Linked DNA regions of Rhodopseudomonas palustris. The protein of the gene in region 3 interacts with the protein of the main gene of each other region in a pairwise test. Links are inferred from orthologs where the notes say so. Each region holds a gene or a part of one and is shown on either strand. Other genes may lie near its edges.

Evidence for each region.
Region 1: the proteins of rpe (region 3) and eno interact in binary tests that used the Escherichia coli proteins (3 or more experiments, as listed by UniProt). The link is inferred for Rhodopseudomonas palustris from one-to-one orthologs.
Region 2: the proteins of rpe (region 3) and dnaN interact in binary tests that used the Escherichia coli proteins (3 or more experiments, as listed by UniProt). The link is inferred for Rhodopseudomonas palustris from one-to-one orthologs.

The regions. Positions count from the first base shown.
Region 1 is NZ_CP058907.1:3,165,278-3,172,947, forward strand. The notes cover bases 1,707-4,527. They hold eno (phosphopyruvate hydratase), read right to left. Parts: upstream 3,849-4,527; coding sequence 2,565-3,848; downstream 1,707-2,564. Other genes in these bases: HZF03_RS14490 (zinc-binding dehydrogenase), read right to left, coding at 1,707-2,389; queF (preQ(1) synthase), read left to right, coding at 4,035-4,511. In the rest of the region: HZF03_RS14480 (LysE family translocator), read left to right, coding at 1-263; HZF03_RS14485 (hypothetical protein), read right to left, coding at 368-1,171; more of HZF03_RS14490, read right to left, coding at 1,256-1,706; HZF03_RS14510 (glucan biosynthesis protein G), read left to right, coding at 4,954-6,459; glucans biosynthesis glucosyltransferase MdoH, read left to right, coding at 6,447-7,670. UniProt on the Escherichia coli protein: Catalyzes the reversible conversion of 2-phosphoglycerate (2-PG) into phosphoenolpyruvate (PEP). It is essential for the degradation of carbohydrates via glycolysis.
Region 2 is NZ_CP058907.1:407-8,050, reverse strand. What follows is about bases 4,340-7,134. They hold dnaN (DNA polymerase III subunit beta), read right to left. Parts: upstream 6,399-7,134; coding sequence 5,280-6,398; downstream 4,340-5,279. Other genes in these bases: dnaA (chromosomal replication initiator protein DnaA), read right to left, coding at 6,632-7,134; recF (DNA replication/repair protein RecF), read right to left, coding at 4,340-5,036. Outside these bases: hppD (4-hydroxyphenylpyruvate dioxygenase), read left to right, coding at 1-1,061; gyrB (DNA topoisomerase (ATP-hydrolyzing) subunit B), read right to left, coding at 1,239-3,680; more of recF, read right to left, coding at 3,897-4,339; more of dnaA, read right to left, coding at 7,135-7,644. UniProt on the Escherichia coli protein: Confers DNA tethering and processivity to DNA polymerases and other proteins. Acts as a clamp, forming a ring around DNA (a reaction catalyzed by the clamp-loading complex) which diffuses in an ATP-independent manner freely and bidirectionally along dsDNA.
Region 3 is NZ_CP058907.1:4,221,064-4,228,739, reverse strand. What follows is about bases 312-3,138. They hold rpe (ribulose-phosphate 3-epimerase), read right to left. Parts: upstream 2,161-3,138; coding sequence 1,462-2,160; downstream 312-1,461. Other genes in these bases: HZF03_RS19295 (EF-hand domain-containing protein), read left to right, coding at 2,430-3,138; HZF03_RS19305 (IS481 family transposase), read left to right, coding at 334-1,401. Outside these bases: HZF03_RS19310 (esterase/lipase family protein), read right to left, coding at 1-150; more of HZF03_RS19295, read left to right, coding at 3,139-3,197; HZF03_RS19290 (P1 family peptidase), read right to left, coding at 3,338-4,342; HZF03_RS19285 (cytochrome c biogenesis CcdA family protein), read left to right, coding at 4,489-5,223; HZF03_RS19280 (GIY-YIG nuclease family protein), read left to right, coding at 5,816-6,103; HZF03_RS19275 (branched-chain amino acid ABC transporter substrate-binding protein), read right to left, coding at 6,314-7,420; HZF03_RS19270 (ABC transporter ATP-binding protein), read right to left, coding at 7,599-7,676. UniProt on the Escherichia coli protein: Catalyzes the reversible epimerization of D-ribulose 5-phosphate to D-xylulose 5-phosphate.

The DNA.
Region 1 (7,670 bases), 1.1 Mb from region 3 along the record:
TCAATCCGAAGCTGTCGATCTTCTTCCTCGCCTTCCTGCCGCAATTCGTCTCGGCCGATGATGCCCATCCGCTCGGACGAATGATCGAGCTCAGCGGCATCTTCATGCTGATGACGTTCGTAGTGTTCGTGATCTACGGCCTGTTCGCCGCGTGGCTGCGCGACCACGTCATCACCCGGCCGCAAGTGATGACCTGGCTCCGCCGCAGCTTCGCCGCCGCCTTCGTCGCACTCGGCGCCAAGCTGGCGACCGCGGAGCGGTGAGCTCATCCAGCGTCATTGCGAGCGAAGCGAAGCAAGCCAGAAATCCGGCGCACCGCCCGCTGGATTGCTTCGTCGGCTACGCCGCCTCGCAATGACGAAGTGTATCACGTCCGCGCGCGGATCTCGTTGAGCAGGAAGTTGCCGAGCCGCTTGCCGCGATTGCGCAGCACCTTGAGAACGCCCTGGTCGACGAAATAGGTCAGCAGAATGCTGTCCCGCGTCTCAACGCCTGCAGGAACGGTGTCGGCTGAATGCCAGCTGTGCTTGTCGACCGCGAAGGCATAGCCCGAATTCGGCGCGAACTTCATTTGCCGCGCCTTCGGCATCGACCCGTCCGATAGAACATCATGGAAGATCGTGCCGATGTCGGTGTGGGCTTCGTCCCGCGGCAGATACAGCTGCACGGTGATGCCCTTCCAATGCGTGTCGGTATGCGGCGTAATCTTATAGCCGGGCACATCGCGGGTCAGGATCGGGATCGGAAACATTCCGACGTCCTGCGCGTCCGGGCCAAATCGCTTCTCCAGCGCCGGCGCCAGCTTGCGGCGGAATGCGTTCTTCACCGGCTCCGAACACAGCGCATCTCCGACCATGCGCCAGACCGAGCGCTGCTGCGGCGGCAGGTGCCGGATGTATTCGGGAAACAAATCGATCTTCACGCGGGTATGGGTGCCGTCGGCGAGATCGTTGCCTTTGCTGCGGCCGTGCATCGGCCGGTAGTCGGTGTTGCGCGGCAGCGCCTGAAGCATCGCCGCGTACACCAGCGCGGGAAAGATCCCGACAAATTCGAGGTGATAGAACGGCTCCATCACCACAGCGGCGGCCTCGATCGCACCGACGATGTGGTTGATCAACGCAGCGGTCGCCTCCGCCAGTTCCGACGGACGCTGCTCAGCCATCTGATCCATGCTGCTTTCCCTGCTTGCCGCTCTGGCTGAGACTAACTCTTGTTCTCAACCAGAGCCAGCATGTTTCGCAGGCGATCGCGGCGATTATTTGGTCGGATCGATCAGGTACTTTTCGCCCGTGGCGCGCTTGTTGTAGGCGGCGATGGCATCGAGGGTCAGAGCTTCCTTCAGCGACACGATCTTGGTGTAGTGGCTGGCGAAGGTAGTCTTGAGTTCGGCGGCAACGCGGGCGCGGAGCTTGGCCGCGTCGGCCGCACCGATCTTCTGCAGGAACGGGAACAGCAGCCAGCCGCCGGCCGCCCAGGCGAAGCCGAAATTGCGCACAATCTCGGTCGGCTTGGTATCGAGGCTGCCGTAGATGTACACCTGCTTCAGCACGTTCGAGCCATAGCGGCTGTACGGTCCGGTTGCGGTCTTGCCGATCGCGGCTTCCATGCAGCTCAGGATCTGGCCTGCGAGCCGGCCGCCGCCGATCGCGTCGAACGCGATGGTGGCTCCGGTCTTGACCAGCGCGTCTGTGAGATCATCGAGGAAGGTCGGCGCGGTGGAGTCGACCACGTACTTGGCGCCGATATCACGGAGCAGCTTGGCCTGCGCTTCGCTGCGGACGATGTTGACCAGATCGATGCCGTCCTTGAGGCAGATCCGGTTCAGCATCTGGCCGAGGTTCGACGCCGCGGCGGTGTGCACCAGCGCCTTGTGACCTTCGCGCTTCATCGTCTCGGTCATGCCGAGCGCGGTCAGCGGATTGACGAAGCATGACGCGCCTTCGGCCGCGGTGGTGCCGTCGGCCAGCTTCAGACAGTCGGCCGCTTTGATCAGGCGATACTGCGCGTACATCGCGCCGCCGATCATCGCCACGGTCTTGCCGAGCAGCGCCTGCGCTGCATCCGAGCTGCCGGCCTTGATCACCGTGCCGGCGCCCTCATTGCCCACCGGCATCGACTCGTCGAGCCGCGCGGCCATTGCCTTCATGGCGGCTTCGGGCACCTTGGCGGTGATTACCGGCGCGTCCGCCGTGCCGGACGCTTTCGCGGTCGACATGTCGGCGGCGCCGAACAGCAGGCCGAGATCGGAGGGATTGATCGGGGTGGCTTCGACCCGGACCACGACCTCGTCGGGGCCGGGCTCGGGAACGCTCACCGGCAGCAGCGAAACTTCGAGGTCACCGCTCGCCTTGATCAGCGAGCGCAGTTGCAGTCCGGTGGTCTCACTCACGCGTCGTCTCCCTGCTTGTTGTCAGCGCGGCCGCACCTTGGGGCAGCCGCGCGCAGGGTTCAAGGCCGCGCTGATAACCTATCCGTCATTGCGAGGAGCGAAGCGACGAAGCAATTCAGTTCCGACATCCGGCCTCTGGATTGCTTCGCTTCGCTCGCAATGACGCGGTTCTAGTTCAGCGGAACGCCTTCAGCGCCGCCTTGCCGGCGTAGTGCGCGCTGGAGCCGAGCTCCTGCTCGATGCGCAGCAGCTGGTTGTACTTCGAGGTGCGGTCGGCACGCGCCAGCGAGCCGGTCTTGATCTGTCCGCAATTGGTGGCGACCGCGAGATCGGCGATGGTGGAATCCTCGGTCTCGCCCGAGCGATGCGACATCACCGCGGTGTAGCCGGCCTTGTGCGCCATCTCGACGGCGGCCAGCGTTTCGGTCAGCGTGCCGATCTGGTTGACCTTGATCAGGATCGAGTTGGCGCGGCCGTTCTTGATGCCGTCCGCGAGCCGGGTGACGTTGGTGACGAAAAGGTCGTCGCCGACGAGCTGGCACTTGCCGCCGATCAGATCGGTCAGCTCCTTCCAGCCGTCCATATCGTCTTCGCTCATGCCGTCTTCGATCGACACGATCGGATAGCGCGCGACCAGATCGGCGAGGTACTTGGCCTGCTCCGAGCGCGAGCGGGTCTTGTTCTCGCCGCCATAGACGTAGGAACCGTCCTTGAAGAACTCGGTGGCGGCGCAGTCGAGCGCCAGCATCACGTCGTCGCCGGCCTTGTAGCCGGCCTTGCCGATCGCGGCCATGACGAAGTCGAGCGCCGCATCGGCCGACGGCAGGTTCGGCGCGAAGCCGCCTTCATCGCCGACATTGGTGTTGTGGCCGGCCTTCTTCAGTTCACCCTTGAGGGTGTGGAAGATCTCCGAGCCGCAGCGCAGCGCGTCGGCGAAGGTCGGCGCGCCGACCGGCATGATCATGAATTCCTGGAAGTCGATCGGGTTGTCGGCATGCACGCCGCCGTTGACGATGTTCATCATCGGCACCGGCAGAGTGCGGGCCGAGGTGCCGCCGACATAGCGATACAGCGGCATGTCGTAGGACGCCGCCGCCGCCTTCGCCGCGGCCAGCGAGACGCCGAGGATGGCGTTGGCGCCGATCCGGCCCTTGTTCGGGGTGCCGTCGAGCTCGATCATGGTCTGATCGAGCTGCACCTGCTGTTCGGCGTCCATGCCGCCGAGCGCGTCGAACAGCTCGCCGTTGACGGCCTCGACCGCCTTCTGCACGCCCTTGCCAAGATAGCGGGCCTTGTCGCCGTCGCGCAGCTCGACCGCCTCGTGCGCGCCGGTGGAGGCGCCCGACGGCACGGCGGCGCGGCCGACCGAGCCGTCCTCGAGCACCACGTCGACTTCGACGGTCGGATTGCCGCGGCTGTCGAGAATTTCGCGGCCGATGATGTCGACGATGGCGGTCATGAATGCCTCTTGATCGGATGGAGGGAATGGAGTTGCGCCGCTTCTACAGCATGGCTCCGGGCACGAAAAGGCCGCTCGCCCGCTCCATGAGGCCCGACAAACGGCGAACGCACCGGTTTTGCAACGGATTCCCCTGCCCCGGAAAATGCTCTAGGACGGCGGTAACGGAGACCACAAGTTCAAGCCATGTCGAAAACACCCCGCAAATCCGCCGCCTCCCCGTCCCTGCAGCTCGGCCAGGCCGTCGAATGGCCCGACCGGCCGGAAGCCGCCAAGCTCGACCGGGTGCCGAACCCGCAGAACGACACCAATTTCCTGGCGCGCTTCACCGCGCCGGAATTCACCTCGCTGTGCCCGGTGACCGGCCAGCCGGATTTCGCGCATCTGGTGATCGATTACGTCCCCGGCCCGTGGCTCTTGGAGTCGAAGTCGCTGAAGCTGTACCTCGCCTCCTTCCGCAACCACGGCGCTTTCCACGAAGACTGCACCGTGGCGATCGGCAAGCGGATCGCGACCGAGATCAAACCGAAATGGCTGCGCATCGGCGGCTACTGGTATCCGCGCGGCGGCATCCCGATCGACGTGTTCTGGCAGACCGGCAAACTGCCGAAAGACGTCTGGGTGCCCGATCAGGGCGTGCAGCCGTATCGCGGGCGCGGTTAGACCCGCACGGTTTCGTCCACCAGCAGCGGCGGCTCGTACAGATAGCGGGTGGCGCGGCGTTTGGCTTCGATGTCTTTCCAGACGCGATGGATCTGGTCGAGCGTCAGCCCGGCCGCCGGCGCCGCGACATCCGCCGTAATGCCGGCATTGAGCGCATATAGGCACAGATCCATGCGCTGATACGGCAGCGAGAAGTAGAACTCTTCCTGGGTCTGCGGCAACGACCAGGTGTCGGGGGGCGGCGGCCGCTGCCGGATCTCCTGCGGCACGCCGAGATGATCGGCGAGCTGATAGAGCTGCGACTTGTAGAGGTGCGATCGGCTTGAAGTCGGCAGCGCCGTCGATCGACGTGCGTCAACGTCGCACGTCTCGCAACAGCGTGGAACTTTTCGCACTCGCGAACGTTTGAACGGAACTGCAATGTTTAGGCGGAGAAGCGAGATTGAACCGGCGGCAAGTTCTGACCGGGCTGGCGGCGTTGCCGCTGTTGCAGGCAAAGCCCGATCCCGCCGCGGCGGACCGCTCTTCCTCGATCGACTTCGATCCCTGGATGGTGCGCAAGCTGGCGCGCGAGCTGGCGAGCAAACCTTATGAGGCACCCGACGGCTCGTTGCCGGCCTCGCTGAACGATCTGAGCTACGACGCCTACCGGTCGCTGCGCTTTCGACCCGAGCGCGCCATCTGGCGTGCCGAGAACCTGCCGTTTCAGGTCCAGTTCTTCCACCGCGGCTTTCTCTACAAGAACCGGGTGACGATCTTTGAAGTCGCCGATGGCAAGGCGCGTCACGTGCCGTATCGCGCGGACGATTTCTCGTTCGGCGACGTCGCACCGCCGCCGGATGCCGATCTCGGTTTTGCGGGGTTTCGGATTCACGCGCCGCTGCAGCGTGCGGACTATTACGACGAGGTCAGCGCCTTCCTCGGAGCGGCCTACTTTCGCGCCGTCACCAAGGGCGAGCGTTACGGCCTCTCTGCGCGCGGCCTGTCGATCGACACCGGCCAGTCGAGCGGCGAGGAATTCCCGCTGTTCAAGACATTCTGGCTCGAGCGCCCTGCTCCGGGCGCATCATCGATGGTGGTGCATGCGCTGCTCGACAGCAAGAGCGTCGCCGGCGCCTACCGCTTCACCATCCGCCCCGGCGACACCACGGTGTTCGACGTCGAGATGGCGCTTTATCCGCGCGTCGATCTGCAGCATGCCGGACTGGCGCCGATGACCAGCATGTTTCTGTTCGGCCCCAACGATCCGGCCGATACTCCGGACTTTCGCGCCGCGGTGCATGATTCCGACGGGCTCGCGATCTTCAACGGCAGCGGCGAAGAGCTGTGGCGGCCACTGTGCAATCCGAAGGATCTGCAGATCAGCTCGTTCGGTGATCGCAACCCGCGCGGCTTCGGCCTGATGCAGCGCGAACGCAGCTTCGCCAACTATCAGGATCTCGAATCCCGGTACGAGTTGCGGCCGAGCCTGTGGGCCGAGCCGATCGGCGACTGGACCGATGGCGCCGTGAAGCTGATCGAGATTCCCACCCGCGAAGAGGTGCACGACAATATCGCGTCGTTCTGGGAGCCGAAGCAGCCGCTACGCGCCAAGGGCGAACACATCTACACCTATCGGCTGCACTGGGGACCGGATGCGCCGAAGCCCAAGGGGCTCGCGCGGTTCGTGCGGACCGGCATCAGCGCGCGCGGCGACAATGAACGGTTGTTCGTGCTCGATCTCGCCGGCGACCGGCTGAAGACCGTCGATGCCGCCGCGGTCCGCGGCGTAGTCACCGCCGACAAGGGCGAGATCCGCAATATCGTGACCCAGCCGAACCCGGCGATGGGCGGATGGCGGCTCAGCTTCGACCTCGCGCAGGCGCGAGCCCCGGTCGAATTGCGGGCGGTCGTGTGCGAGGGCGACGCGGCGGTCTCGGAAGTTTGGCTATACCGATGGACGCCGTGATCGCGCCGCGGCACGAGGACTGTCGCGACGCCGAGCGCCGAGCCGAACCGCTGCCTGCGAACGCACCGTTGCCGATGCCGGTGCAGTCGTTGCTGCAGAGTCCCCGGGCTGGCGCCGTCCGATCGCCGGCGGCCTGGCGCCGCGTGCTGATCATGGTCGCGACCGCGGTGCTGTCCGCTGCGGGCATTTACGAGATGTATCAGGTGCTGCAGGTCGGCGGCATCACGGTTCTCGAAGGCGTGGTGTTGGTGCTGTTCGCCGCGCTGTTCGCCTGGGTCGCGCTGTCGTTCGTCTCGGCGCTCGCCGGCTTCGCCGTGCTGTGCTGCGGTTGGCGCGACGATCTCGGCATCATGCCGGATGGCTCTGTCCCGGCGGTCTCCTCGAGGATCGCGATGCTGCTGCCGACCTACAACGAAGACGCCCCGGTGGTGTTCGCGAGGCTGCAGGCGACGCGGCAATCGGTCGACGAAACCGGCCGCGGCGCGCAATTCGACTGGTTCGTGCTCAGCGACTCCACCGATCCGTCAGTGTGGATCGACGAAGAGCGCTGCTATGCCGAACTCGCCGCCACACACGACCGTCTGTACTATCGGCACCGGCCCCACAATACGGCACGCAAGTCCGGCAACATCGCCGACTGGGTGGAGCGCTTCGGCGGCGCTTACGACTTCATGGTCATCCTCGACGCCGACAGCGTGATGACCGGTGACGTGCTGGTGCGTATCGCCGCCGCGATGGAGACGAACAGCGACGTCGGATTGATCCAGACTCTGCCGGTCGTGGTTCAGGCGCGCACGCTGTTCGCGCGGGTCCAGCAATTCGCCGGCAGCATCTACGGGCCGATGATCGCCGCCGGCACCGCATGGTGGCACGGCTCCGAGAGCAACTATTGGGGCCACAATGCGATCATCCGGGTATCGGCGTTCGCGGGCAGCGCCGGGCTGCCGACGTTGGCGGGCCGCAAACCATTCGGCGGCGAAATCCTCAGCCACGATTTCGTCGAGGCGGCGCTTATGCGCCGCGCAGGCTGGCGCATTCACCTCGCCCCGACGCTGCGCGGCAGCTACGAGGAGTGCCCGCCGTCACTGCTCGATTTCGCCGCGCGCGATCGGCGCTGGTGCCAGGGCAATCTGCAGCACGGCAAGCTGCTAACCGCCCGCGGACTGCATTGGGTATCGCGGCTGCATTTCCTCACCGGCATCGGCGCTTAT
Region 2 (7,644 bases), 4.2 Mb from region 3 along the record:
GCACCGACGGATTCGAGTTTGTCGAATTCGCTCATCCGGATCCGGCGCAACTTCATAGCCTGTTCAAGCTGATGGGCTTCAGCTTGGTCGCAAAGCATCGCACCAAGGCGATCTCGGTCTATCGCCAGGGCGACGTCAACTATCTGGTCAACGAGCAGCCCGGTACGCACGGCACCGACTTCGTCACTGCGCACGGCCCGTGCGCGCCGTCGATGGCGTTCCGCGTGGTCGATGCCAAGCAGGCCTATGAGCGCGCGATCTCGCTCGGCGCCGAACCGGCCGGCGTGACGGCCGCGCAGGCGACGCTGGACGCGCCAGCCATCAAGGGCATCGGCGGCAGTCTGCTGTATTTCGTCGACCGCTACGGTGCCAAGGGGTCGGCTTACGATGCCGAATTCGACTGGGTCGGTGCCCGCGACGCTCGGCCCGCCGGCGCCGGGCTCTATTACATCGATCACCTGACTCACAACGTCCATCGCGGCCGTATGGATGTCTGGACCGGGTTCTACGCCAAACTGTTCAACTTCCGGCAGATCCGCTTCTTCGACATCGAAGGTCGCGCTTCCGGCCTGTTCTCGCGGGCGCTGACCAGCCCGGACGGCAAGATCCGGATTCCGATCAACGAGGACGCCGGTGATTCAGGCCAGATCGAAGAGTATCTCAGCCTGTATCGCGGCGAGGGCATTCAGCATATCGCCTGCGGCTGCCGCGACATCTACAGCACGGTCGAAAGACTTCGTGCCGCCGGCCTGCCATTCATGCCGTCGCCGCCGGAGACGTATTTCGAACGCGTCGATGCACGGCTGCCGAAGCATGGTGAGGACGTCGCCCGGCTGCAGCGGAACGGCATCCTGATCGACGGTGAAGGCGTCGTCGACGGCGGTCAGACCAAGGTGCTACTGCAGATCTTCTCGGCGAATGCGATCGGCCCGATCTTCTTCGAATTCATCCAGCGCAAGGGCGACGATGGCTTCGGCGAAGGCAACTTCAAGGCGCTATTCGAGTCGATCGAAGAAGACCAGATCCGCCGCGGCGTGCTGAAAGCGGAGCGTGCGGCGTAGCGCGGACAAAGTGCCGCGATCGACGGATTAAGAGACGTTTGAATTCTTCCTCGTCGTGCCCTTGTGCCGGACATCCTTGAGCCGCGACGAAGACATGGATGGCCGGGACGAGCCCGGCCATGACAGAAGAAATGCGGCACCGCTTGATGCTCACACCAAGCGGTTCTAGTTCACCTACTACACGTCCACGGTCGCGTGCAGCGAGTTCTCCTGGATGAACTCACGGCGCGGTTCGACGACGTCGCCCATCAGCTTGGTGAAGATGTCGTCGGCCTCATCCACCTCGCGCACCTTTACCTGCAGCAGCGAGCGGGCGTTGGTGTCGAGCGTCGTCTCCCAGAGCTGGCTCGGATTCATCTCGCCGAGGCCTTTATAGCGCTGCAGCGCCACCCCCTTGCGGCCGGCGTCAGTCACCGCCTCGAACAGGCTGATCGGGCCGTGGATCGCGGTTTCGGCTTCCTTCCGTCGCAGCACGCCGGGACGCGGATACACTTCCTGGAGGACGGCCGCGTACTCATCGAGCTTGCGGGCGTCCGCCGAGCCGAGCAGCGCGTCGTCGATCGCTGCGACCTCCTTGACGCCGCGCACGGTGCGCTCGAATCTGAAGCCTTCACCTTCGGTGAAGTGTCCGACCCAGCCACGTTCGACTTCATCGGCCAGCGCGTCGAGCCGGCGCGCGATATAGGCCGCGGCCTCGTTGGCGGTCGCGATGTCCGTGGTGATGCGCGGACTGAGCACGCCGGCGATCGCCGCTTGTTCGACCACGGAACGATTGTAGCGGCTGTGCAGATTGTGCAGCGTCGAGCGGATCGCGCGCGCATCCTCGACCAGCGCCAGCAGGTCGCGTCCGCCGCGCACTTCGCCGTTGGCGAGCTTGAAGGCGCAGTCGTCGAGCCCGGTCGCGATCAGATAGTCTTCGAGCGCGCGTTCGTCCTTCAGATACTGCTCGGACTTGCCCCGTGTCACTTTGTAGAGCGGCGGCTGCGCGATGTAGAGATAGCCGCCCTCGATCAGCGCCGGCATCTGCCGGAAGAAGAACGTCAGCAGCAGCGTGCGGATGTGTGCGCCGTCGACGTCGGCGTCGGTCATCAGGATGATCTTGTGGTAGCGCAGCTTCGACAGGTCGAAATCTTCGCGGCCGATGCCTGTACCGAGCGCGGTGATCAGCGTGCCGATCTGCTCGGAGCTCAGCATCTTGTCGAAGCGCGCGCGCTCGACGTTGAGGATCTTGCCGCGCAGCGGGAGCACAGCCTGGAATTCGCGGTTGCGGCCCTGTTTGGCGGAGCCGCCTGCCGAGTCTCCCTCGACGATGAACAGTTCGGATTTGGCCGGATCGCGCTCCTGGCAGTCGGCGAGCTTGCCGGGCAGCGAGGCGATGTCGAGCGCGCCCTTGCGCCGCGTCAGCTCGCGCGCCTTGCGGGCGGCTTCGCGGGCAGCCGCAGCTTCAACCACCTTGCCGATCACGATCTTGGCCTCGGAGGGATGTTCTTCCAGCCAGGCAGCGAGAGCTTCGTTGATGACGTTTTCGACCACCGGACGCACTTCCGAGGACACCAGCTTGTCCTTGGTCTGCGACGAGAACTTCGGGTCGGGCACCTTCACCGACAGCACGGCGGTGAGGCCTTCGCGGCAGTCGTCGCCGGTCAGCGCAACCTTTTCCTTCTTGGAGCCGGCCTCGGCATAGCCGGTGATCTGCCGCGTCAGCGCGGCGCGGAAGCCGGCCAGATGGGTGCCGCCGTCGCGCTGCGGGATGTTGTTGGTGAAGCACAGCACGTTCTCATGATACGTGTCGTTCCACCACAGCGCGGCTTCGACCATGATGCCGTTCAGTTCGGCGCCGATCACCACCGGGGTCGGCACGATCGGCTTCTTGTTGCGATCGAGATACTTGACGAATTCGGTGACGCCGCCCTCGTAGCGCATCTCTTCGCGCTTCTCGACCGCGTGGCGCATGTCGGACAGCACGATGTAGACGCCTGAATTGAGGAAGGCGAGTTCGCGTAGCCGGTGCTCCAGCGTAGCGAAGTCATATTCGATGTGCGTGAACGTTTCGGCCGATGCGTAGAACGTCACCTCGGTGCCGCGTTTGCCATTGGCGTCGCCGACGACTTTCAGTGGTGCAACCGCGTCGCCATGGGCGAATTCGATGTAGTGCTCCTTGTCGTTGCGCCACACCCGCAGCAACAGCTTGCTCGACAGCGCGTTGACCACCGAGACGCCGACGCCGTGCAGGCCGCCCGACACCTTGTACGAGTTCTGGTCGAATTTTCCGCCGGCGTGCAGCTGGGTCATGATGACCTCGGCCGCCGACACACCTTCGCCCTTGTGAATGTCGACCGGAATGCCGCGGCCGTCGTCGCGCACCGTCACCGAGCCGTCGGCGTTGAGGATCACCTCGACGCGGCTGGCATGGCCGGCCAGCGCCTCGTCGATCGCGTTGTCGACGACTTCGTACACCATGTGGTGCAGGCCGGAGCCGTCGTCGGTGTCGCCGATATACATGCCCGGCCGCTTGCGAACGGCATCGAGGCCCTTCAGCACCCGGATCGATTCCGCGCCATATTCGGCCGGCGCGGGATGCACGGATTCGGCAGAGGGCTGCCGGGCAGGTTCAGTCATGCAGGGACCTTCAGGATTGCGATCGAATCGGCGTGCGCCATTCGCAGCGAAGCGCTTCTTTGTGCCATGAAAGGTGGGTCGTCACCAGCGCAAAGTCGTGCAGTTCAACCTGTTGAATAGATAGAGATTTTAGGCGCCTTCGCAAGCCTCGCGAAGGCCGATTTGGCGACCGCAGCAAACTGCCGCAAAGCTGCCGGCTTTGCACGTCTCAGCGCCTCATCCGCGCGGCCTGATTCGTCCGCTCTCGACGTCGAAAATGCCCGCAGCCGGACCGATTTCGGCGAACGCCATAGGATCGGCGCCGGTCATCCAGACCTGCGCGCCGAGCTTGCCGAGCTCGGTGAACAACGCTTCGCGTCGGCCGGGATCGAGATGCGCCACCACTTCGTCGAGCAGCAGCAGCGGCGTGATCGAAGTGGTCTCGGCGACGAGCTGCGCGTGCGCCAGCACCAGGCCGATCAGCAGCGCCTTCTGCTCGCCGGTGGAGGCATCGCGCGCCGGCATCGCCTTGGGCGCGTAGATCACTTCGAGATCGGTGAGGTGCGGGCCGTCGAGCGTCCGGCCAGCGGCGGCGTCGCGTCCGCGGCTGTCGCGCAGGATGGCGCGGTAGCGGTCCTCCACCGCGGTTGCCGGCTCGGAGGTCAGCGCGTTCTCCATCCAGCCGTCGAGCATGAGCTTGGCGGACGGAAACGCCGAGGTGGCGCCACGGGCATCGAGCATCGCGGCGAGCTTGAGCGCGGTCTGGCCGCGCTGGGCCGCCACCGCGATCGCCAGCTCGGCTGTTTCGCGCTCGATCGCGTCGAGCCAGTGCGAGTCGGCATTGCGGACGTCTTCCAGCAGGCGGTTGCGCGACCGCAGGCTGCGATCGAGCGCTGAGACCCGGGCCGAATGGCCGCTGTCGATCGCCAGCACCAAGCGGTCGAAAAATCGCCGGCGTTCCGAGGCCGCGCCCATGAACAGCCCGTCCATCGACGGCGTCAGCCACACCATGCGCAAATGGTCGCCGAACGCGGCAGCCGACCCGACGGGCTCGCGGTCGATCCGGCAGCGCCGCGTTGTGGTGGTGTCGCCGCGCGGCGGCTCGATCCCGGTGCCGAGCGTCGCCAGCCCGAGCGCGCCTTCGACCTCGGCCGATACCGCCCAGGAGCCGTCGCCCTCATGGTTGGCGACGTCTTCCAGCGTGGCCCGCCGCAGGCCGCGGCCCGGCGACAGAAATGAGATCGCCTCCAGGCAATTGGTCTTGCCAGCCCCGTTCGGCCCCACCAGCACCACCTGGTCGGCGGTCGTGGTCAGTGACGCTCCGCGATAATTCCGAAAATGCGTCAGCGTTAGGCGTGTGATGCGGGCGGCGGTCATAGACGACGTTCGTGCTCTGAAGCTCATTGCCGGGCTCGACCCGGCAATCCATCGTCCGCGTCAGCGGACAATTCATCGTAGAGATCGTCACTCCGAATTACCCGTCCTCCCGCTGACAAAAGCGTCCGCCACGATCAGTCGCGAGGATGGAATTCATCCGAAGAGGATGGATTGCCGGGTCGAGCCCGGCAATGACGCATCATCGAGACGGTGAGCGCCGAGGCCGTTGAAAGCGCGCCTCGACTACACCCGCATCGGCATCAGGACGTACAGCGCGCTCTTGGAGTCGCGGTCCTGAATCAAGGTCGGCGAGCCGGGGTCGGCGAGCTTGAGCACGGCGACTTCGCCTTCGATCTGCGCAGCGATGTCGAGCAGGTAACGTGAGTTGAAGCCGATATCGAGCGGGTCGGACGCGTATTCGACTTCGAGTTCTTCGGTCGCGCTGCCGGAATCCGGATTGGTCACCGACAGCACCAGCTTGCCGGCGGACAGCGCCAGTTTCACGGCGCGGCCGCGTTCGGAAGAGATCGTCGAAACGCGGTCGACCGCGGCTTCGAAGTCCTTCTTGTCAACCAGCAGTTCCTTGTCGTTGTTCTGCGGGATCACCCGGCCGTAGTCAGGGAAGGTGCCGTCGATCAACTTGGAGGTCAGCACGACGTTGCCGAGCGTGAAGCGGATCTTGCCGGTCGACAGTTCGATGCCGATCTCGGCTTCGGTGTCTTCGATCAGCCGCTGCACTTCGCCCACGGTCTTGCGCGGCACGATCACGCCCGGCATGCCGTCGGCGCCGCTCGGCAGCGTCAGGTCGAGCTGCGCCAGCCGGTGGCCGTCGGTCGCGACCGCGCGCAAGCTAGATGCTTTGGGGCTACCGGCGGTGTGCAGATAGATACCGTTGAGATAGTAGCGAGTCTCTTCGGTCGAGATCGCGAACTGGGTGCGATCGATCAGCCGCTTGACGTCGGAGGCTGGCAGCCGGAAGGCGTGGCTCATCTCGCCAGCGGCAAGATCCGGGAAGTCGCTCTCCGGCAGCGTTTGCAGCGTGAACCGCGAGCGGCCGGCGCGGATCGCCAGCACCGAACGATCGCCGTCGCTTTCGAGCACGATCTGCGAGCCGTCCGGCAGCTTTCGGACGATGTCGTAGAACATGTGCGCCGGCACGGTCGTCGAACCCGCTGTCGCGGTTTCGGCCGGCAACGTCTCGGTGACCTCGAGGTCGAGGTCGGTCGCTTTCAGCGCGAGCTGCGCGTTCTCGGCTCGCACCAGCACGTTGCCGAGGATCGGGATGGTGTTGCGGCGCTCGACCACGCGATGCACGTGGCTCAGCGACTTCAACAGTTGCGCGCGTTCGACCGTGACCTTCATTACAAAACCCGCCTGCTCCGCGCCCACATCGTGTGATGAAGCTGCCGGATATGATGGAGGGGCCCGGCAGCCGGATGCGGCGCCAAGGCCATTGGCACCCGCTGAGGTCGCCCGGACCCGCGGGGGGTCCGCAGGGTGGCGTGGTTGTGCGGAGGACGCAAGAGCACGTGGCCGCCGCCGACGCAAATTTCCCCGAGATTCGCCCGAGAACGGCGCCGGCTGCAGCGAGCGCCTTACTCCTGAAGCTGGCGCTTCAGGGATTCCACTTCGTCCGACAGCGTGGTGTCCTTGGACACCAGCCCTTCGATCTTGCGCACGGCATGCAGCACCGTGGTGTGGTCGCGTCCGCCAAAGCGGCGGCCGATCTCCGGTAGCGAACGCAGCGTCAGCGTCTTGGCCAGATACATCGCGACCTGGCGCGGCCGCACCACATTGGCGGTCCGGCGCGACGACAGCAGGTCGGAGCGGCTGACATTGTACTGCCGCGCGACGATGCGCTGGATATCTTCGATCTTGATGCGCTTCGGCTCGGACGGGCGGATCAGGTCGCGCACTTCGTGCTCGGCCATTTCCAGCGTCACCGGCTGATTGTTCAGCTTGGAGTGCGCCAGCAGGCGATTGATCGCGCCTTCTAGGTCGCGGCCATTATGCGTGATGGTGCGGGCGAGATATTCGAGCACCGGCTGCGGTACGTCGAAACTGGCATGGTGGGTGCGGGCCGCGACCACGCGCGAGCGCAGGATGCCGAGGCGCAAATCTTCGCCCAGCGGCGCCATCTCGACCACGAGACCACCCGCGAGCCGCGAGCGCACCCGCTCGTCGAGGCTTTCCAGATCGGCCGGCGGCCGGTCGGCGGCGACCACCACCTGGCGGCCGGCGTCGATCAACGCGTTCAGCGTGTGACAGAACTCGGCCTGGGTGGTCTTGCCCTGTAGGAATTGCAGATCGTCGATCACCAGCACGTCGATGCCGCGCAGCGCTTCCTTGAAGGCGAGCGAGGTCTGCGTCTTCAGCGCCGCGACGAAGCCGTACATGAACTTCTCTGCGGTGAGATACAGCACCTTGCGTTCGGTGCCGGCATTCCCGGCCCAGGTCACCGCCTGCAGCAGATGGGTTTTGCCGAGGCCGACGCCGGAGTGAATGTAGAGCGGATTGAACATCACCGGGTCGCCGCGGCGGCCTTCGGCCACCTGCTTGGCGGCGGCGTGCGCCAGCGTATTGGAGCGGCCGACCACGAAGCTCGCAA
Region 3 (7,676 bases):
AATCCACTTCGGCCAGAACCCTCCTAGGGGATCTCTTGATTGTGTGGAGGTCCAAGTGGTTTCGAGGTGCCCGCAGAGTCCATGAACGTAGATGGCATCAGCGATTCCAGTGCGGGCTGATACTCTCGCAAGAGTGAACGTGTTGGCCATATTAATAACTAATACATCAATTGCCTTGAGTGTCCTGAGATCGTAATCACCTGACAGTTTGGCCCCGAAAGAACCGGGCGCGGACCGCAAGAGTCCGAGCGCCCGGTTCCGGTGGTCACGCCGCGTCCGAGCGGGTTTGATGGTGTCGCCAAACGACCAATCGAACCTCAAGGACAAACGATCATGACCTCCAAGGACAAGATAGCACGGCGCAAGCTCTCGTTGCTGGAGCTGGCCACGGATCTTCAGAACGTCAGCCGCGCCTGCAAGGTGATGGGTTATTCCCGGCAGCAGTTCTACGAGATCCGCCGCAACTTCCAGACCTTCGGCGCCGAAGGCCTGATCGACCGGCTGCCCGGCGCCAGGGGGCCGCATCCCAACCGCGTCTCGGCCGAGATCGAGGCAGCCGTGCTCGACCACGCCCTGGTGCACCCGTGCCACGGCGCGGTGCGTGTCGAGCAGGAGCTGCGGCTGAAAGGCCTGCAGGTCTCCGCCGGCGGCATCCGCGGGGTGTGGCAGCGCCATGGCCTGCTGACCAAGCACGAGCGGCTGCTGCGGCTGGAGAAGACCACCGCCGAGCGCACCATCGAGCTCTCGGACGAACAGACAAGGCTGCTCGAACGGTTCTCGCCCGAGTTCCGGGAGCGCCACATCGAGGCCCCGCACACCGGCAGCCTCGTCGCCGTCGACACTTTCTTCGTCGGCACGCTCAAGGGTGTCGGCAAGGTCTATCTGCAGACCGCGATCGACTGCCATAGCCGCTACGCCTTCGCCCGGCTCTACTCCAGCAAGCTGCCGGTCACCGCCGTGCATTTGATGAACAACGACGTGCTGCCGACCTTCGAGGCGCACGACGCCAAAATCGAGACCGTGCTGTCCGACAACGGCCGGGAGTTCTGCGGCCGGCCCGACCAGCATCCCTACGAGCTGTTCCTGCAGCTCGAGGACATCGACCACCGCACCACACGGGTGAAGCGGCCGCAGTCCAACGGCATCGTCGAGCGGCTGCACCGCACCCTGCTCGACGAGCACTTCCGGGTCGAGGGTCGCCGCACCTGGTTCGAAACCATCGACGAGATGCAGACCGTTCTCGACGACTACCTGGTCGGCTACAATCAGCGCCGGCCGCACCAGGGCCGCGGCATGAACGGCCGCACACCGGCCACCGCCTTCGTCGAAGGGCTGCCCACGTCACAGCAAAGGAAGGAGGGAAAGAAAGCCGGAAAACAAGCCACCAAAGTAGCCGCCTGACGCCGCCCGCTCACCGCGGCACTGTCAGCCGATTACCCTCTCTGTACACCTTGAGTGAACCTAAACCACTTCGCCTCTCGCCGCCGCCGCCGCGTTCCTGATCCCGGCGATGTTGGCCTTGTACGCCTCCACCGTGCCGCCCTTGAACACCGCGCTGCCGGCCACGAATGCGTTCGCACCCGCTGCGGCGAGTTCGCCGGCGACCTTGTCGGAGACGCCGCCGTCGACTTCGATGTCGATCGGGCGGCCGGCCACCATGGCGCGGATCTGCTTGATCTTCTGAACCGCGCTCGGGATGAACGCCTGGCCGCCGAAGCCGGGGTTCACCGACATCACCAGCACCAGGTCGATGTCGTCGAGCACGTATTCGATCGCGCTCGGGTGCGTGCCGGGATTGAGCGAGACGCCGGCCTTCTTGCCGAGCGCGCGGATTGCCTGCAGCGAGCGGTGCAGATGCGGGCCGGCTTCGGCGTGCACGGTGATGATGTCGCAGCCGGCCTTGGCGAAGGCCTCCAGATACGGATCGCACGGCGCGATCATCAGATGGGCGTCGAACACCTTCTTGGTGTGCGGCCGCATCGCCTTGATCACGTCCGGGCCGTAGGAAATGTTCGGCACGAAATGGCCGTCCATCACGTCGAGATGGATCCAATCGCAGCCGGCGGTATCGACCGCGCGGACCTCTTCGCCGAGCTTGGAAAAATCCGAGGCGAGGATCGAGGGCGCAATGGCGAGCGGACGGAGCGCGAAGGAGGACATCAGGGCTTCCAGGTGCGTGTGGGGTGGATCAGCTTCGCTACCACGCCGCGCCGTCTCCCCGCAAATCGAGGGCGCAAGCACGGGCCGCGCAGGCTCGGCAGGTTGTGCCGGATGGGGCAGAAATTGCCGTCCCGCCCGCGCGGGGCGCGCGAAAAACACCAGCATTTACCGATGCTTCGCAGCTGGCACGGCGATTGCTTATCGCAGGGGTGGAATGATCCGTGCGTAGTTGCCGGCCGCGGCCAGCGGTGTAATGCGGAGCTTCGATCATGCTGCCTGCCATTGGCGCGCTGGGCGCGCTGTCCGGACTGCTCAATACGCTGAGCTCGACGTCGAAATCGTCGTCGCAGACCACCAGCTTCACCAACCCGTTCGCCAGCTCGAGCAGCAGCACGAGCACGTCGTCGTTCCCGACCCTGTCGACCAGCGGCACCGGCTCGTTTCCGTCGAGCGGGCTGTCGCAGGAGACCATGCAGGCGCTGCTCGATGCGCAAAGCCAGCAGTCGACCTCCAGCTCCAACTCGACCGCCTCAAAGACGCGCGACTCCGCGCTGAAGGATCTGTTCAAGCAGATCGACGCCGACGGCGACGGCTCGATCACCAAGAGCGAATTCGAGAACGCGCTCGGCGCCGGCGGCACCAATGTCGCCAATGCCGACAAGGTGTTCGGCAAGATGGACGCCAACAACGACGGCAAGGTCAGCATGGACGAGATGTCCTCGGCGCTGAAGAGCGGCCGTCGGCATCATGCGCATGGCGGTGGTGGAGCGAACGGTGGCAACGGCGGTGGCGGCAGCAGCGATCCGCTACTGCAGGCGCTGTCCGGCTCGTCCTCGACCAGCGTCACCAATTCCGATGGCAGCGTGACCACCTCCGTCACCTACTCGGACGGCAGCAAGGTGACGATGACCTCGGCGGCGACCGGCTCGTCGTCGAGCAGCGCCACCTCGTCGTACAATTTCGTCGAGCAGCTGATCCAGCGCCAGGCGTCGCAGATCCAGGCGGCCTCGGCCAAGTCGCTGTCGGTCAGCGCCTGATCACCGACGCTTGGTCCCGATGATGAATTGCCCGGCTCGGCCCGACAATTCATCGCCCTCGACAAGCCGAATGATGATCAACGTGCGCGTGATGAACCCGCGGATGACGACATCGAACGGCGCAGCACTGTTGCCTCAGATTATCGCTTCGAGCCGAACCGGTCGCGCCACGCCGGCTGCGCGTCCTTGAACGGCAGCGCGGTGGCCTCATAGACGCCGCGAGCGATTGCCCGCGCCACCGTGTTGGCCGCGATGGTGCCGAGCTCGGTGAGACCTGCGAGCGGCTCGACCGGTTTGACGCCGGTCGCCGCGGCGAACACCACGTCGCCATCGAGCGGCGCATGCACCGGGTAGATCGCGCGGGCGAACCCGGTCTGCGCCAGCATCGCCAGCCGCTTCACCTGCGGCTTGGTGAGGTTCGCGTCGGTCACCACCGCGACCAGCGTGGTGTTCTCGATCGCGCTCGCTGCCGCCGCGCCCTTCAGTCGCACCTTCAGCATGTCCGGCGTGAAGCTGTCCGGCATCCCGAGCCCGCCGAATTCGCCGTCCTGTTCAAACGGTGCCGACCAGAACCACGGGCCGTCGCCGATCGTGGCGCTGCCGATCGCGTTGACCACCGCGATAGCGCCGACGGTGACGCCGCCGGGCGTGGTTGCTGACGCCGAGCCCAGCCCGCCCTTCAGCGTTGCCGTGGTGGCGCCGAGGCCGGCGCCGACGCTGCCCAGCGCGAAGCTGTCGCCGGCGGCGTCCGCGGCCGCGTAGCCGAGGTCGCGATACGGCGAGAACCGGCCCCAGGCCTTGTCGCCGCCGTTGATCATGTCGAACACCACCGCGCCCGGCACGATCGGAATCGTCGCATTGCCGATCGCAAAGCCGCGTCCGCGCTCTGCGAGCCAGGCCTGCACGCCGCCGCCGGAATCGAGCCCGAATGCCGAGCCGCCCGACAGCGTGAAGCCGTCGATCTGCTCGACGGTGTTCACCGGTTCCAGCAGCGCGCCGTCGCGAATCCCAGGACCGCCGCCGCGCACGTCGATCGAAGCGACCGCGGGCTTGTCGAACAGGATCGCGGTAACGCCGGAAGCGAGCTTGTGGTCGTGCGCATGGCCGACGCGGACGCCGGCGACATCGGTGATGAGATTGTGCAAGATGGATCCGTCCGAGAGCTGAGCGAAGGCCGACATTGTCGGCATAAACAATTGGTCGAAGCAATCCCTCACGGTGCGATCACAAGGCGCGGAACGATGACGCAGCGGCTTGCATGGGCTTTACGCGCGGGTGCATGTAGCCGGCCATGATCCACGACGTCTCGATCCCCGCCGCCCTGATCGCCGGTCTGGTCAGCTTCCTGTCGCCCTGTGTGCTGCCGCTGGTGCCGCCGTACCTGATCTATCTGACCGGTGCGACCATCGAACACGTCGCCGCCGACGAAGCCGAGCGCACCTCGAAGCGTGCGGTGATGATCTCTGCGGCGATGTTCGTGCTCGGCTTCTCCACCGTGTTCGTCGCGCTCGGCGCCAGCGCGAGCCTCGTCGGCACCTTGATCCGCGCCTATTCGGCGCAGCTCGCGATCGTCGCCGGCGTCGTGATCATCCTGATGGGCCTGCACTTCCTTGGGCTGACGCGGATCAACATCCTGATGCGCGAAGGCCGCCTGCCGATTCCGAAGCCGGTCGGGTTGTGGGGCGCTTACGTGATGGGCCTAGCGTTTGCGTTCGGCTGGACGCCGTGCATCGGTCCGATCCTCGCTGCGATCCTGTCGGTGGCCGCGGCCGAAGCGACGGTGGCCAAGGGCGCAGGCCTGCTGGCGGTGTATTCGCTCGGCCTCGGCGTGCCGTTCCTGCTCGCCGCGCTGATGATCGAACAGTTCTCCGGCCTGTTCGCGCGCATGAAGAAACACCTCGCCACGGTCGAGCGGGCGATGGGCGTGCTGATGGTCCTCACCGGCATCGGCTTCCTCACCGGCGCCATCAGCGATGTCTCGATCTGGTTGCTGAATACGTTCCCGGCGCTGGGGAATATTGGGTAGGCGTCCTGCTCGCGGCCGGGCATCGAACCGAAATCCCTCGTCATCGCCGGGCTCGACCCGGCGATCCATCATCCCTGCAATTCCATGATGCAAGCGCGCTCGCGGATGGATGCGCGGGTCAAGCCGGCGCATGACGCTGTGTGAGTGGTCGCGATCTTGGCCAAGAGTGGATGGTGGCGGTAATCAATTCTCGGCGTCATTGCCGGGCTTGACCCGGCGACCCATCATCCTTGTAACCTGGATGCAAGCGCGTTCGCGCTCGGATGGATACGCGGGTCAAGCCGGCGCATGACGCTGTGTGAGTGATTGCGGTCTTGGCCATGAGCGGATGGTGGCGGTAATTAATTCTTGGCGTTATTGCCGGGCTTGACCCGGTGACCCATCATCCTTGTAATTCCTTGATGCAAGCGCGTTCGCGCTTGGATGGATGCGCGGGTCAAGCCCGCGCATGACGTTGTGTGAGTGATCGGGGTCTTGGCCAAGAGCGGATAGTGGCGGTAATCAATTCTCGGCGTCATTGCCGGGCTTGACCCGGCAATCCATCCTCTTGAATGATGAAGCGGTTCAGCGAGGCTCTCGGTGGAGAGTCGGCATGGCCTATTGGGTCTACATCCTCGCCAGTGCTCCGGGCGGCACGCTGTATGTCGGCGTGACCAACGACCTCGTCCGCCGCACCTATGAGCATCGTGAAGGACTGGTCGAGGGTTTTACCCGCAAATACGACGTCAAACGTCTCGTCTACTTTGAAGCGCACGATAGCATCATCGCCGCCATTCAGCGCGAGAAGAACATCAAGCATTGGCCGCGCGAGTGGAAGATCGACCTGATCGTCCGCGGCAATCCGGACTGGGACGATCTCTACGAAGAAATCATTCGTTGATGGATGTGTGGGTCAAGCCCGCGCATGACGTCCGTACTGGGGGGCGATTCTGCTTTCACCCGCGTCATTGCCGGCTCGACCCGGCAATCCATCATCTTCCTAAGAGCCGATACGGCGTAGGCTTCTTTGTCCGAGAGCGGATGCGCGGGTTGAGCCCGCGCATGCCGTTGTTGTCGGTGTGAGGCTCGGCCTCACACCCCTTCGATCACCTTAAGGATTGATCTCGGCGTAGCCGCCCTTGGCGTCCCATTTGTAGACGACGTAGTCGATCGCCTTGATGTCGCCCTTGGCGTCGAACGCCATCTTGCCGAGCACGGTGTCCCAGTCGCCGGCCTTGATGGTCTCGATCACCTTCTTCGGGTCGGTCGACTTCGCCTTCTCGACCGCCTGCGACCACACTTGGAACGCCGCGTAGGTGTAGAGGGTGTAGCCTTCCGGATCGATGCCCTTGCCTTTGAAGGTTTCGACGATCTGCTTGGCGGTCGGCTTGTTGCGCGGGTCGGGGCCGAAGGTGAACAGCGTGCCTGCGGCGAGCGGACCGGTGATCGAGGCGAATTCCTTGTCGTTCATCGCGTCGCCGGCCATCATCACGGTGCTGAGGCCCTGGTCGCGCATCTGGCGCAGGATCAGGCCGGCCTCGCGGTGATAACCGCCGATGTAGACCAGATCGATGGCGTCGCGCTTCAGCCGCGACACGATCGAGTTAAAGTCGTTGTCGCCCTTGTTGTAGGACTCGAACATCTTCTCCTGGAAGCCGGCCTTGTTCAGCGCCTTCTTGGTCTCGTCCGCCAGACCCTTGCCGTAAGTGGTCTTGTCGTTGAGGATGGCGACGTTCTTGCCCTTGTAGTTCTTCAGGATGTACTCGGCGGCGACCAGGCCCTGCTGATCGTCGCGGCCGCAGACGCGCAGCACGTTCCACAGCTTGCGCTCGGTGAACAGCGGGTTGGTCGAGGCTGGGGTGATCTGCAGCACGTTGCCGTCGGCGTAGGCTTCCGACGCCGGGATCGACGATGACGAGCAGAAGTGACCGGCGACGAACGGGATGCCGTCGCCTGCGATCTTCTCGGCGACCGAGCGCGCCTGCTTCGGATCGCAGGCATCGTCCTCGACGTCGAGCACCAGCTTCTTGCCGAGCAGGCCGCCCTTGGCGTTGAGGTCGACCACCGCCTGTTCGGCGCCGTTCTTGAGCTGACGGCCGAACGCGGATTCGCCGCCGGTCATCGGACCGGCGACCGAGACCTTGATGTCCTGCGCCAGCGCCGTGGTCGAGAGCGCCAGCGAGACGCCGAATGCCAAACCGAGAAGCTTGAGTGTCATCGATGAATCCTTGCGATGGATTTGCAAACGAAAAGCTGCGCCCAGGCGGGCCCGAAGCGCCGAACCGGCCGGCATTGTTGGCTGATTTTCACGACAAGTCATCGACAAAATACGGCGCCGTCGGCACCCGGTTGCCGCATTGTGCCGCAGGGCTCTGGGCACGCGGCGAGGGACTACCTCAGGTGCCGCGGCCGCCTTCGAGATACGCGGCTCGCACTTCCGGCCGCGCCAACAGATCGGCGCCGGTACCGCTCAT